DNA from 2 places in the Paenibacillus sp. GL_099_B genome. Region 2 is predicted to be linked to the other one. Evidence: riboswitches for the same ligand, from Rfam matches in the RefSeq annotation. Region 2 holds a riboswitch; the other holds the start of a gene.
The links. Region 2 has a riboswitch for thiamine pyrophosphate ahead of thiC (phosphomethylpyrimidine synthase ThiC). Riboswitches for the same ligand answer to the same signal wherever they lie in the genome.

Region 1: it holds a riboswitch for thiamine pyrophosphate, as region 2 does, so the genes downstream of both, AC3ITG_RS02220 (ABC transporter substrate-binding protein) here and thiC (phosphomethylpyrimidine synthase ThiC) in region 2, are expected to answer to the same signal.

The regions. Positions count from the first base shown of each region.
Region 1 covers NZ_CM174430.1:453,077-460,824, forward strand. The annotation lists gene AC3ITG_RS02200 (TatD family hydrolase) at 1-201, opposite strand, end outside; gene AC3ITG_RS02205 (ABC transporter ATP-binding protein) at 297-1,196, opposite strand; gene AC3ITG_RS02210 (ABC transporter permease) at 1,234-1,998, opposite strand; gene AC3ITG_RS02215 (thiamine-binding protein) at 1,998-2,288, opposite strand; gene AC3ITG_RS02220 (ABC transporter substrate-binding protein) at 2,508-3,548, opposite strand; TPP riboswitch at 3,770-3,882, opposite strand; gene AC3ITG_RS02225 (NAD-dependent epimerase/dehydratase family protein) at 4,028-4,783, opposite strand; gene AC3ITG_RS02230 (VOC family protein) at 4,800-5,186, opposite strand; gene AC3ITG_RS02235 (DUF2798 domain-containing protein) at 5,374-5,862, shown strand; gene AC3ITG_RS02240 (MFS transporter) at 6,044-7,279, opposite strand; gene serS (serine--tRNA ligase) at 7,661-7,748, shown strand, end outside.
Region 2 covers NZ_CM174430.1:714,542-722,289, reverse strand. The annotation lists gene AC3ITG_RS03440 (hypothetical protein) at 160-294, opposite strand; gene thiC (phosphomethylpyrimidine synthase ThiC) at 515-2,299, opposite strand; TPP riboswitch at 2,663-2,776, opposite strand; gene AC3ITG_RS03430 (IclR family transcriptional regulator) at 2,896-3,639, opposite strand; gene AC3ITG_RS03425 (alpha/beta hydrolase) at 3,998-5,026, shown strand; gene AC3ITG_RS03420 (Fe-Mn family superoxide dismutase) at 5,224-6,546, shown strand; gene AC3ITG_RS03415 (hypothetical protein) at 6,686-6,910, opposite strand; gene AC3ITG_RS03410 (lipoate--protein ligase family protein) at 6,981-7,748, opposite strand, start outside.

The DNA of each region.
Region 1 (7,748 bases), 260 kb from region 2:
AAAGGCTGGATATACGGTACGAGGGTATTGTGAAGCTAGTTCCAAGTTGGTCTGGGCAGAAGCTAGATTCATGGAAACGGCGATGACAGCCTCAACCTGCTGGGATGGGAAGGAATGCAGCATCTCACGTTGTTCTTCAGGTGTATATTTGTCCAGGTGAAGATGGGCATCGACCAAGGGTGCAAAAGCGGTTGATTGCATGGATGGACCCCTCCTTTTTGTCTTTTACCAATGATACGCAGGGTAGTTTGTCTTGGATCACCCATTTTAGGGAAAAAACAACTCAAAAACCCGCACTATTTAGATAGGCGGGTTTTCTGCTGTTCTTCTCTCATCCACTGGGAAATCTGCCGTTTCCGTTCAAGAAAAGCAGATTCCTCCGTGATCGCTTCGCGACGTGGACGATCAAAGGGAACATCGACCTCGTGAAGTACAGCTGCAGGTCGATTTGATAGGACATAGATACGGTCAGCAAGTAATAATGCTTCCTCGATATTATGCGTAATGAACAGCACCGAGCGGCGGTTCTGTTCCCAGATATCGAGCAGCCAGCGCTGCATGTCGCTGCGGGTCAGTGCATCCAGCGCACTAAAAGGTTCGTCTAGCAGCATCAGCTCCTGCGGACTGAGCAGGGCGCGCAGAAAGGCAACCCGCTGCTGCATGCCGCCCGATAACATATGCGGATAGGCTTGTTCGAACCCAGCCAGTCCGACACTGCTCAGCCACTTCCGGGCATCTGCAAGCGCCTCTGCTCGGGGTGGTGCATCCGCAGACACTTCACCTGCAAGCAGCACATTGTCCTCAATGGTACGCCATGGGAAGAGGGCAGGCTGCTGCGGCATATAGCTAATCTTGCCGCGTTGTCCGGTGACATCCTGACCATTCATCAGGATTTGGCCCTCCTGAGGTTTCAGCAGACCGCCGATGATGTGAAACAGGGTGCTTTTGCCACAGCCGGAAGGACCGACGATGGCTACGAATTCTCCTTGTTCCACGGTCAGGGACAGGCCATCCAGAACGGGCAATGTGCTGCGTCGCTCTCGGAACGAAGCATTCACGTTTAATACTTCCAACGCTGGCGATGAATGATGTGCAGGTAAGGTCGCGGCTCCATACTCAGGACTTCCGCTACTCGTTGGAGTGGTTGCACCTTCATCCGGCGCAGCAGCTACCCGCTCGTTGTGTTCGGGTGTCATCTTGTCATCACTTCCTAACCTTTATATGGTGCATATTTCAAAGTAATCGCTTTTGTGGACGCCAGCGTACGAGCAGCTTCTCCAGTAGCGCAATGAGCAGGAAGAGCAGCAAACTCAGTGCCACAATAATCATGATTGCCACGAAAAGACGATCCGTCCGATAGGCTGATTTTTGCAGCATCATATAATAGCCGATGCCCTTATCTGCACCGATCCATTCGGCGATAATCGCACCCATGACGCTGTACGTAGCGGCAATTTTAATCCCCGAGAACACCGAAGGCAATGCATGAGGAAGTTCGAGCTTCCAGAAAATTTGGCCGCGTTTTGCACCAGCCATGCGCATATAGTTCATCATCGCCGCATCGGTGCGGGTCAATCCGTCCATGGCAGCTACAGCTACCGGGAAGAAGCAGACCAGGATGATGGTAATCAGTTTGGGCAGCAGCCCAAATCCGAACCAGATCAGCAAGAGTGGAGCAAGCGCAATGGTCGGTATATTTTGACTAAGAATAAGTAATGGATAGAGTGCAGATTTCAAAAATGGAATCAAATGCAGCACCATCGCAATCAGTAATCCCACGAGCGTACCTGCTGCAAACCCTATCAATGTCAGCTGGATTGTTGCCCATGCATGCATGCCAAGTCGCTCGGCCTGGGACGCTGCTTCATGGGCGATGTCCGAAGGCGCAGGCAGCATCCATTTCTCAATATGGAACAGGGAGACGGCTCCCTGCCATATCGCTATAAAGAGAATAACCGCCACAAAGGGCGGCCATACGCTTTTCCAATAGGCATGCATTAGCGATATTTCTCCGTTAGGGTGTCCATGCTGAAGCCGCTTGGGCTATGGGCGATCTTGATCTGTGAGATGATGCTCGGACTGCCGGCTTCCACGAGAACTTCGTGCATTTTGCGGACAACCTCCAGCAGTTCCTCCAGTTCTCCCTCCATCGTGGTATCCAGAGGATTAACCTGATATTTCAAGCCGGACTGCTGAATAACTTCAATCGCACGATCAACATAAGGATAGGAATTTTCGCCATTTGGCGTTTTGGGAATGACTTGAATGCTAAGTAGTGTGCTTGCCATGAAAGATCACTTTTCCTTTCGAGTTAAATTGCATGATTTAAACCAGCTTTACACTTTACCACTTCGATTGCAGTACCCTCTTCCGATCACTGTTATCCCCGGATTTCTTTAACGAATTTTAACGGAGGAAATCCGGGGATAAAGGTGAGCGCTTCGCTTCTTCAGATGGGTTCTGCACTCTTCGTTCTGGTGTAAAAAAAAGTTAAACTCAAACAATTTTTATTGGGGTAGAAATTCGTTTGTATATGCTTTGGATACATCTACCTGCTCATCGAGCAGCTTTTTGCTAAACATCCAATCCGTGTAGTTCTGCCATACTTCCTGCTTTTGCTCACCCCAGCGCGGTGCGTCATCCTGATATTTTGGACTCAGCCACTTTTGGCTTGCGAGTACAAGATCCTTATCCAGATCCGGTACGGCCTTGATCAGAATGTTGGCAGCGTCTTCGGGATGTTCAATCGCGTATTGATATCCTTCGGAAGTCGCTTTCAAGAACGCTTTAACCAGCTCGGGATCGTTCTGAATCGTCTTTTCATTGGTAACAAGTACAGGTGTGTAGTAGTCCAATGCTTCGGAATAATCCTTCACATATAGCATGTCGATCGGTTCGCCGCGCAGTTCGGCTTCAATGCCCGTCCATGCGTAGAAAATCCAGGCAAAGTCGATATCGCGTTTCACAGCGGTGAAGAAGTCTGCATCGCCCATGCTAATATTTTTTACTTTGGATACATCGGCGCCTTCGCCTTCCATAATGGACTGCATCACAGCTTCTTCTACCGGGGAGCCCCAGCCACCATAGGTTTTGCCTTCAAAATCTTTGGGAGATTTGATGTTCCGATCCGCCGGAGCGGCAAATCCGGACGTGTTATGCTGAATGACTGCAGCGATGGACACGAGCGGTACGCCCTGTGTGCGGGCCTGGGTTACACTCTCCTGATAACTTACGCCAAAAGGCACTTCGTTCGAAGCTACCATCGTATCCGCGCCTCCGGCACCTGGCTGTACAATCTCGACATTTAAGCCTTCGGCTTTGTAAAAACCTTGATCTACGGCCGCATACAGGCCGGTATGATTCGTATTTGGTGTCCAGTCCAGCACCACTTTAATGTCTTTGAGGGCTGCGTTGTCACCTTCATTGCTGTTTTCGGTGTTGCTGCTGCCATTTTCTCCTGAAGGTGCAGCTTCTTTGCCGCCACATGCGGCCACAGCCACTAGTAGTACGCACAAGAGCATTAGGCCCATCATTTTACGCCATCTCATCTTCATTTCTCTCCTTCATGTTGTCCGGCCAGTGGCGCGGGGTACTCCTTGGCTTCATATCCAAGCTTCTTGCATAAATCAGCAGATTTATACTAGCTATGATCCGGATGACGTCACTTTTTTTAGCTCTCTGGCTATATAAAAGAACATTAAAAAAGCGCCCCGTTAATCCGGGACGCGTGCAGGCGTTAGAGATGTGGCACTCAGCAAAGAGGCTGGGCCAATTCGATATACTCCGATTCCTACGCTGGCATGATCCAGATCAGGTCTAAGGGTCAGTATCTTGGTGGGATACACTCTCAGCCGGCCTATTCCGACTCCCCTGGGAAACTATGAAGTTACGGGCATTACTAGGTGTAATTATAGGCCAGAGGCCCATGCATGTCCAGTCAGGAACTGGATAGGGGGACGTATGAATGAATCAAAGAGGCCATTATACATGTGTATAACGACCTCTCTAGATGTGTGATTTTCAATAATTATCGTGGCGAATCATATAAGGAAATCTGACTGAGTGCAAAAGCATCGGATTTCGGGTCATATCCTACCTGTTTCTGAGTCGCTTCGAGATTCAATCGTTTAAACCGATTATTCGAGATCCCATGCAGTATGGTGAAGGGCTCCAGATCTGTAGCTGTAATTGCTTTGAACATCAAATCACACAAGTCAGCCGGACTAATATACGCGCTCATATCCCTTGCCTCCAGTGCGGGTCCATCTGGTTGAAAATCATCATATGCACCTATACGTACTGCTACACTTTGTAAACCTTCGGTATACGCAAAATAGGAAGCGAGCGATTCACCAAAACATTTGCTAACTCCGTACAAATTCCGTGGGCGTGTCGGCATGTCCGGATAGACTTGAGCATCAATGGGATACCCCTCGATCGTCTGTGCACTGCTTGCCAGAATGACTCTTCGTACACCTTGGTCCTTTGCTGCACGGAATACATTAAATGTACCCTTAATATTGATGTCCAACAACGATTCATAGAATCCGGCATGCGGGGAAGGATCTCCCGCCAGATGTACAACCACATCCATGCCTTCGCAAGCGTGCTGACAGGCTTCAGGATCTGTCACATCCAGTGTCATAATCTCATGGCTTGTCCCTTGATACGTATGCAGTCTGTCGATATTCAAATCCGTAAGTCGCAGGTGAAATGCTTCTGACAAGTGTTGGGACAAGTCACGTCCAATTTTTCCGGCTGCGCCGGTAATTAAAATGTTCATAAATCAGCTCCAATTCTTAGCGCTGGAAGAACTCAATCCATTCCTTTTCAGGTCCATAGATGAAGAAATAACGGTAACCGTTAGGCAGTGTAATCATCTCTCCATCAATAAACTCGGCCTCAGTTGCCTTAATGCGGTTGTACTCAGACTCAAGGTCATCGACATGGATGGCAAAATGGTGCACCGTACCTTCGGAAGGCAGCTTGTCGCTGTATCCCTGAATCAACTCAATCTCGGTCTCATCGCTTCCGTTGAAGCCAAGAAAGGCGAGCTGAATGACACCGTTGGTATGGGTTACCCGGTCTTTCAATTCAAGACCAACAATCTCCGTATAGAAACGCAGCGTGGTCTCCAGATCACGAACGGCAATGCCGACGTGGTCAATGCGCTTTTGAAAACTCATAATCAAAATCCTCCTTAATATGTAGCGAATATTTTCTACCATTTTAAGGGATATGATAGGGCTGTACCACGAGGTTGTCAAATAAGATTTTAATTTGGAAAAATTATAATTGTTCACAGAATGTTCACTTATGAGGAGGGGTTCATTATCTCTATAATTACGAAGGTAAACAGAGAGGATGAGAGATTTGCCAACAACGAAGAAAGAACAGATTATTTTTGGAATGATGATGTGCACAGGGATGGTCGTCGTCATGATGACTTTCAATTTATGGCACAATGGGTTATTGAGCAAGATGTCCGCGCTAGATATACTGCTTCAATTCATATTGTGTTTTATCATTGCGTTCCTGGTGGAGTCCTTCATTGTTGGACCTGTAGCGAGAAAAATTGCATTTTCCTTACCTTTTGACAAATCCAATAAAATTTTGGGCGTGCTCGCTATGTCATTTTTCATGGTCATTGGGATGGTTCTGATTATGTCCTTGTACGGAATGATTTCCGCTTATCTTGCGAATCAGTTGAATGGAGCATCCATACTTAGTACGTATCTTCATACGATTGCTCGTAATTTCAGCCTGGCGCTTCCTTACCAAATTATTATTCTGGGACCACTCGTTCGATATGTATTCGGTAAATTCATTAAGGATAAAGGGAATGTAGTCCCTTCAACCTAAATAACGTTAGTACCGATTTAGAGCAGCTGAAAGTATTTCCTGGGCAATCGTCCACTGCTCTAAGATAAAGAAGTAATTGTTCATTTTTAAATCAAAAAGGCCTCGTAGCATTCACGCTACGAAGCCTAACTTTTTACCGCTATGATTAATTGAATTTAATTTATCTTTTGTTCGGTAGATGTTACGATGCTGAACTCACAGTATGTCTGCGCTGCCATTGATAGGCGATCATGCTGATAATGAGCAGACCGACTGCAAAAATGGCAAGCATCCAGGCCGACTGGTTCACTTCCAGATGGTCCAAACTCCAGCCTGTAACCAAAGGCAGAATGGCACCGCCAACACCACCTGATGCAATCAGGATGCTGGGCGTTGATTCTTCTGTTCCAGGCAGCATTTTGCTGGCGAAGACGAGGGCAATGGAGAACACGCCCGATAGTGCAAGCCCGAGTAACAGAATGATCAGAAATGCCGACCAGATCTGGTTGGTAAAAGGAAAGATCATCAGCAGTACAACTGCTGCAAGGCAACTGTACAGAACGTAGACGCGATATTGGAATTTCTCCGCAATATATCCGGCAAAAAGTCGTCCAACAGACATGGCGATCCAGAAGCAGGTGACACTAAGTGCAGCACCTGCTTCCTTCATGTTCATTTTCTCAATCAGAATGGCTGGCATGAAGTTGGCAAGGCTCATTTCAGTGCCGACATAGAGAAAGAAAAATAAAACAAATAAAGACAGAAGAGCCAAATTACGGACGTGATAAGTTGAACGAGTTGGTTTAATGTCTTCAGGATTCGTTCCATTTGGTGATTCAGCAGCGTGAGTGTGTACAGGAGTCTGGTCTGAGCTGCGTCGACTCAGCTCGTTGTCCAGCTCACCGAATGAACTTTTGGCCCAGAAGATAAAAGTCATCGCTGCACAGACGGCAACCACGAGGAACGACATGCGCCAGTACCCGGCAGAAATCAGACCGCTGGCAATGAGCGGCATGACCATGGCGCCGATACCAAATAACACTTCAAGTCGGCTCATGGCAACCGCCGTATTATCTTTAATTGCAGCAATGATGATTGTACCGATGACAGCTTCGATCATGCCGAATCCGAATCCAGCTGCAGGTGCAATGACGAACATCCAGCCCCAAGGAGGCAGCAGCATATAGGATAACTCTGCAATGCAGAGCAGAGCTGCGGCAATTAATAGGCCCCCTCGCTTACCAAAGCGTTTATTCAACCACGGAGATAACAGTACACCACCCAGGAACCCGGCAAATTGGGCAAATATTAGTGTGCCTCCCTGACTATAATCCTTGCCATAATGTTCAAGGGCAACGGGCAGGATGGAGCCGAGAACCACGTGGGCAAGTCCTATGAGGAAATAGGACAAGCATCCAATCCAAAGCAATTTTTTCATGAAGAAAAACTCCTTCTAGATATTATGTTATGTAGTAAGTCTGCCATTCAGGAGCATTTCCTAAAAACAAACAATCTCTATCATAACAGGACATGTAAGGGTGTGCACGGATAACTTGCAATGGAGACTAAAGTTCGTATATACTGAAAAACAACAATTACAGATCGGACCATGCCGTTGAAGAGCATCCAACTCGGAGGCGTTTTCGCCAGGGGAGCGAACCATTCCCCAAGTTAACCGGAACCGCCCGTTATCGCGGACCAAGAGGCTGAACCAGAATATTCTGGTTTGGCAAGTTGGGTGGCACCGCGAGCAGAGCGCTCCTCGTCCCAAGGGATGAGGGCGCTCTTTGTATTTTTACAGCCAAAGGAGACGGTGACCATGTTGGAAATGAAGTGGATTCGGGAGCATGCAGAAGAGGTGCAAGCTGCAGCAGTCGGCAAGAGAATGGATATCAGTATTCGTGAAT
Region 2 (7,748 bases):
TGAACTCATGAAGCAAAATAAAAAGACTCTCGAATGAGAGACTTTCGAATGGTATAATTATTTTGTACAGCCAATTTGTGGTGGGAAATAGGTTGCCTCCGGTGGGAGGTGATCCTATGAACTTCTCTTTCAACGACGTAATCGTGTTCGCAATGTTAATTATTGCGCTCCTGACATACATCGACCGTAAAAAGAAGTGACCCGCCACAGGTTGACGGCCTGACGGGTCACTTCGTCTGAACTATGCTGCACTTGGAGGAATACCCACCGCAAATGCTGTGCAAGAGTAGCCATTGGCCTGGCTACTCTTATTTGTTTTTCACTTATATTCATTTTATTAAACATCTGGCAGACAATCAACCTATAACTGATAAAATATGTTGTGTCGTTATCCTTGTCCTTCGAAGTTAAGAGTGCGCACCACATACCAAGTAAGAGACGGCTCTTCTCCGCAATCACGGAGAGGAACGGCTTTTCACCATGTCAGGCTGCCCAGATTGCGCTGTAACGGCGCCTAAGAGCGTGTCCGGTATTCCTCAGCCTTTTCCTGCATGCCCGCGGCCACAGCCTCATTCTCGGACAAACCTTTGTCTGCGGCAAAAGCACGAATATCCTGCGTAATGCGCATGCTGCAAAATTTCGGTCCGCACATGGAGCAGAAATGGGCTTCCTTGGCCCCTTCGGCTGGCAACGTCTCATCGTGGTAGGATAGCGCACGTTCCGGGTCCAGCGATAGGTTGAACTGATCCCTCCAGCGGAACTCAAACCGTGCTTTAGACAATGCATCGTCCCGACGCTGGGCACTCGGGTGACCTTTCGCCAGGTCAGCAGCATGAGCAGCGATCTTGTAGGCGATAACCCCTTCCCGCACATCATCCTTATTGGGCAGGCCCAGATGTTCTTTTGGCGTAACATAACAGAGCATCGACGTACCGAACCAGCCGATCATGGCTGCTCCAATTGCCGAGGTAATATGGTCATATCCTGGTGCAATATCGGTCGTCAGCGGTCCCAGCGTATAGAAAGGCGCCTCCTTGCAAATCTCCATTTGAAGATCAACATTCTCCTTGATCTTGTGCATCGGCACATGCCCCGGACCTTCAATCATCACCTGCACATCATGCTTCCAGGCGATTTGTGTTAGTTCACCAAGTGTAGCCAGTTCCGCCATCTGGGCTTCATCATTGGCATCGTAGATGCTTCCTGGGCGCAGTCCATCTCCGAGAGAAAATGCCACGTCATACCTTTTCATAATCTCGCAGATTTCTTCAAAATGGGTATACAAAAAATTCTCATGATGATGCGCAAGGCACCATGCTGCCATGATGGACCCGCCCCGTGACACAATGCCCGTCATACGTTTGGCTGTCAGCGGAATATAACGCAGCAGCACGCCTGCATGGATCGTAAAGTAGTCCACACCCTGCTCTGCCTGCTCTATGAGCGTGTCACGATACAACTCCCAGGTCAGTGCTTCGGCTTCCCCATTGACCTTCTCCAGCGCCTGATAGAGCGGTACTGTTCCAATCGGTACAGGTGAATTGCGGATGATCCATTCGCGGGTCGTATGAATGTCCTTGCCTGTAGAAAGATCCATCACCGTATCCGATCCCCAGCGTACCGCCCAAGTCATCTTCTCCACCTCTTCCTCGATGGAGGAAGATACCGCCGAGTTTCCGATGTTAGCATTGATCTTCACATGAAAATGACGTCCGATCAGCATCGGCTCACTCTCCGGGTGATTGATGTTTGACGGCAGGATGGCCCTGCCACTCGCCAGCTCCTGCCGCACAAACTCCGGTTCCACACCCTCACGAATGGCGGCGAACTCCATCTCCGGCGTGATCATCCCCTGCCGTGCATAATGCATCTGGGTCACGCTGCGCCCTGCCTGTCCTCGTAATGGTTTACCGCGCAAGCCCGGATACTCCTCGGCTCCAGCTCGCTTTCCTCCAGGTTTTAATCCGTTATCCTCTGGTTTTACCGTTCGACCCTGGTAGGCTTCAACATCTTCACGCTCCGTAATCCAGCGGGTACGCAGCGCTGGCAGACCTGCCCGGATATCGGCATGAAATCCGGGATCAGTCATGGGCCCGCTCGTATCGTAGACACGCAGCGGTTCGTTATGCTCCACTCCTTGAGGAGTATTGGTGTCATGAAGGGCAATTTCACGCTCCGGTACAGCAATATCCGGTCGTGAGCCATGAATGTATACTTTGCGGCTGCCCGGGAAGGGCTGAACCCGTCCTGTCGTACCTTTTTCCTCTGCCAACTGCTGATCCTGCTTGTCCTGTCCCATCGTTCGGTTTCCTGTGCTCATCGCTCTTGTCTCCTCCTCATTGGTGATTGCCTGGATTGAAATGCTTGCGCACGAGTCCAAATCATACACAACATAGAAAAAGAAAGAGCGACCCTACGACAGAAAACAGGGACATACACTTCAAGTAATACAGACATTCGAGGCAAAAGATATCCACCCCAATGCTCGCCAATAGCTCCCAGCTCTTTATCCAAAAGCAGCTCCGACACCGGCTTTCGCCTGTTTACTGTATAAAAAAAGCCGGTTCCCAAGGGAACCGGCTTATGTCCATCACCAATAACGAACCTTATTCAGGCTCCATAACGGAGTCCATCCATAAGTCACATCATATGGTGTTCGTGGTCGTATCGCCGATTACTTCCCTACGCTGGTATGATCCAGATCAGGTGCAAAGGGTCCAGAATCTCATGCGATTCCGTCTCAGTCCGGACAATTCGGACTCCCCCAGTAACGTTAACAAGTTGCAGCATCTAGGCCGCAGATTCATATTCAATTAAGCTGACCCCATTGGGCCGTCCATTACAGAGTAGCGCAACCGAATCATAAAAACAACCTTTAAATTCCAGAAAATAAGATCAGGATAACATAAGTCCCATCTGCGTAGCAGCTTCCTTCAGCACAGGTGCGTATTCATGCAACGTCTCCTGCGATAGGCGACTAACAGGCCCGGATACCGACAGGGCAGCTGCGATGTTGCCTTTCCGATCCATGATGGGAACAGATACTGCGGCGGCTCCTGGTTCACGTTCCTCATAACTTGTTGCGTAGCCATATTCCAGAATGTCTTTCATCTGTGCCAAATATACTTTGGGATCGATAAATACCGGCCATTCCGGTCCATTCATCAGATCTTCGCGGTCCTCTTCGGTGGCAAAAGCCATCAGCACTTTGCTAGACGCTCCCACGGATAGCGGAAGTCTGACGCCCACCGGAGCTACACGACGAATCGCCTGATCACTCTGCACAGCTTGAATTCGAATCCGCTCACTGCCGTCACGCAGATATAAACTCACGGTTTCGCCCAGTCGATCTCTCAGCCGCTCCATCGCAGGAAGGAGCAAAATGGCCGGATCATCGCTGCGAGACATATGGGCAGACAGTTCCCAGATGCGTATGCCAAGCCGGTACTTCTCGGTGGCTGCATCCCGGATCACGAACCCCTTGTCCTCCAAAGTAGCCATCAGACGATGGACTGTACTTTTGTGCAGACCGATCTGGCTGGCAATTTCCGTGAGTCCCAGATCACTGCGGGTTGTAAAACACAATAATATATCCAGCGCCCGTTCTACAGCCCGGACGGTTAACTTTCGGTCTTCCATGGCAAGTTGCCCTCCTCATGTTTCATCACATGAAACTTGGTTACATAAATTATATGAGAAACGGTCTCATCTGTAAACCAAAAAGCGCCATTTGGAATAGGGATATTTGTAAATATTTTCTTTTTATAAATTAGAATCCCCTGCATTTTGCACCCTAAGGAAATGTTACCCATATATCTTCAAAACTATATAACAATTGCGTAACAAATGGCCTCAATCAATTGACTTTGACTATATTGGAACATACGATAAAGATATATTAAATTAAGATTTCGCTTCATAAGTAGTCAGAAAAATCATTTATCCGCTCTGTTCGTCTCGTTGTTATCTTCATTTGATTTTTAAAGGAGGGGCAATCATGTATCCGACATCCCAGAGCGAAGCCCCGCTGCAAACGAAAGTGTCAGATCTGCCTTCTTCGTTATCACCGAGGCTGATCCGGTTCAAACATATTGTCGTGGCGTTGTTGCTCTCCGTTATATTTTTTCTGCTCTTTTGTTTCATTGCACTACACGGTTATATTGCTTGGGTATTATCCAATCCAACTGTAGCGCCTGTATTCTCCAATCCCATGCAGGCGAAGAACATGAAGTATCAAGACATCACGTTCCCGGCAGCAGACGGCAGTCGAACGATGCAGGGTTGGTATATTCCAGCTGACGATAATGCAAATAAAACCATCATATTCAGCCATGGATATGGTGCGAATCGTGAAGAGACCTGGGTACCGATGTATGACCTGGCCCATTATGCTCACCAACTCGGCTTCAATGTGGTGATGTTCGATTACGGTTTCGCTTCACAGGTGAACAAAGCTGTCGCCACAGGTGGCAAAGCCGAGTCCCAGCAGCTGCTTGGTGCTATCCAGTTTGCGAAGCAGCGCGGAGCTCAGGAGCTTGTCGTATGGGGCTTCTCCATGGGTGCAGGTACAGCCCTGCAGACTGGGCTTATTACCAAAGATGTGGATGCTATGATTCTGGACAGCACGTTCCTGCTTGAGCCGGATACGCTGTATCACAATATCCATAATCAGATTGATCTTCCGCGTCAGCCTACGCTGGAGATTATGAACCTGCTGTTCCCGATTCTGAATGGTACCGGATTGCAGCAGATTCCATACCAAGAAGTGAAAAAAGAAGATTATCCTTTCCCAATTTTCTTCATCCATGGTACCGAGGATGAGAAAGCTCCTTACCCGATTGCGGAGCTGCTCGCAACCAACCAGACCAATCCGAATTCCGATGAATGGATTGTGGACGGTGCGCATCATGAGCTGATCTTCCGAGAGCATCCGAAGGAATATCTGCGCCGTGTCTCCACGTTCCTGAGTCATGTGACTAAGACGAGCAGCGATGATGTGGAAAATACCAATACCGGAGAATCGTGAAAATCCGATAATTCAAGAGCCCTATGGGGCTCTTTTTTTGTGTACACATAGGACAACATGCCTGGAGAATATACTTTTGGGACGTAATTAAAGACAGCTCTAGCTTGTATATTACAAATTGAGCGAACCTGGTGATCCAATTTTTTTTCTGCTGCTGGATCTGAATTTGAATTCATCTGAACGGAGGTTTACCGCTTATGAATTGGTATGGATATGGGCATCTGCTACCTCTGCGGGTACTCGAAGAAGTCCGTTTCTGGAAAGAGCAAGAGAAGGAACACACCCTTGTCATCCGTGCATTGGTTCCTGATCTTGAACCCTCATATGTCAAATGGCTTGCGGAATGGGAAGCGACCTTTGAGAATAGCGAACGAGTCGCGAATCAGCTGTTAAAGCAAATACTGCCGGGAACCCAGCCGCCTGCCCCCTACATCATACGCTGTATTGAACAGCTCGTGGCTGCTGCCTGCTCACAATCGCGGGAGTTCATTAGACAGCTGTATGTCCTGCTGGAGCAAAGTACTGCTGTGCAGAATGGGCCGATTGCCAAAGTCGTTATTCTGCATTTCATTCGCGAATCCGAGTATTTCCTGGGGGTACTTGAAACGCTGAAACAATCTGGAGCGTTGCGAGATTTGGTGTCTGATCCATCTTTTTCACTGGAACATATTCTTCAAACCTCGGGACAACCGGCTAATCCCAACGTACTAATTGCTTCAACGCCCGTGTCTGAACAGCCCTATCGTGAAGCTGTAGAAGAATCGTCCAATACTACGAAAAAAATCAATAACCCCACTCCAGCGGTACAGGCACAATCTTCAGCGGTTGTACAGTCTCCCAATGCAAATGCAGAGGGCACAACCAACTCTTCAGCAGCGCCAGTCAAAGAGAAACCTGTACCTATTGGTGGACACACACTGCCACCCCTACCCTATGCCTACAATGCGCTGGAACCACACATCGACGAGATGACGATGCGCATACACCATGACAAGCACCATCAATCCTACGTGGACGGACTGAACACCGCGGAGAAAAAGCTCGCAGAATCACGGAAAAAGAATAATTTTGAACTCGTCAAACATTGGGAACGTGAACTCGCGTTTAATGGTGCAGGCCATTACCTGCATACGATCTTCTGGACAATCATGAACCCCAAAGGTGGAGGCAAGCCTTCCGGTATGCTCGCAGAGCAGATCAAGCGGGATTTTGGCAGCTATGAAGCGTTCAAGAATCAATTCACCGAAGCCGCCAACAAAGTAGAAGGCAGCGGCTGGGCCATGCTGGTCTGGAGCCCGCGGGCGCACAGATTGGAAATTTTGCAGGCGGAGAAACACCAGAACTTATCTCAGTCCGACATCGTGCCTCTCCTGCCGCTTGATGTATGGGAACATGCCTACTATCTGAAACACCAGAATGAACGCAAAAAATATATCGAGGATTGGTGGAAGGTTGTGTACTGGCCAGCTGTGGCGGAACGTTACGAAACTGCGCGCAAGCTGTTATGGCCGCCTTACTGAGATTAGGATTGGAATGATGCGAAAAAGAGATATCTCCAGCTTACAGACTGAAAGATATCTCTTAGATCGCAAAAAAAAAGCAAGCCTCCTGAATCAAGAAGACTTGCTTGTAATAGAATAATCTATGGACCTCAAGCCATTAAGAGGCGCAGCCTTCACATGCAACATAGTTGTCGCCAACCTGTTTGCTAATTGCGATCAGATCGCCCAGCTTGATATCTTCTTCACCTGTAAATTCAAGATCAGCGATACGCGCAACGATCAGGGCAGATGCTTCTTCCTTGCTTGTAGCCATTTGGCTAAATTCAGACTTTTCGCCTGTGGAAATAACCTCATATAAGTACGTATATCTTAAAGTTTCCATGTAGACACTCTCCTTCCGAAATCACATCATATCATCTCTATTACCCAATTCCAAGTCCTAGCTTCTAAACCTAATCGTAACGCAGTTTCATCTGCTCAGCCGTCAGTTTGACGGCTTCCCGATCCACGGTCAACACTCGGCTCGTCTCCGCCAGGGGAAAACGCTGACGCAGTGTACGTACCAGCGAGGCTGTATACGCCGCAGCAGAAGGGACACCTGCAAGTTCCTGCAAACTTGCCATCGTTCCAGGCCGAACATCCGGATATCCTTCGCTGGCACCGTCCGATGCGTCCTGATAGAACTTACGCACGTCTGCTGCCAGTTGGTCTCCTTGTCCTTCCACGATGATAAAGGCAGTAATGATATAAGCCTTGGCCTGTCTGCGCTGGGCAATACCACAGAATTTCAGTCCACCCACACTGACATCATAATCACCTGGACAGAAGGCGCCTTCGATCTCACCCGTACGTGCCTGACTCGACCATGGTATTAGCGATTCAGCGATCAGTGAGGCCATCTCCCGAAAATCATCGTGAATATTGATGGCACGTCCCGGGTTAGGCAGAATTAATGACACGTTAACCACCCCTGGATTCAGGGGAACTGCTGCACCACCCGATGGACGAACGCAGACCGCCGTTCCCTGGCTTCTAATGCGTTCCATCGCTTCTACTGCCTGAGGCAGCCTCCGATCCCGCAGCCCTGCTACAAAGGCATCTGGATGCCGCCAAATGTGAGCAACAGGCAACTGACCTTCTCCCACCCGGCGGCACATGACTTCTTCCCAAGCAAATGCTTCAAGTACACTGCTCCCGTGCCGCAGCAGCGGTGTCTCCCA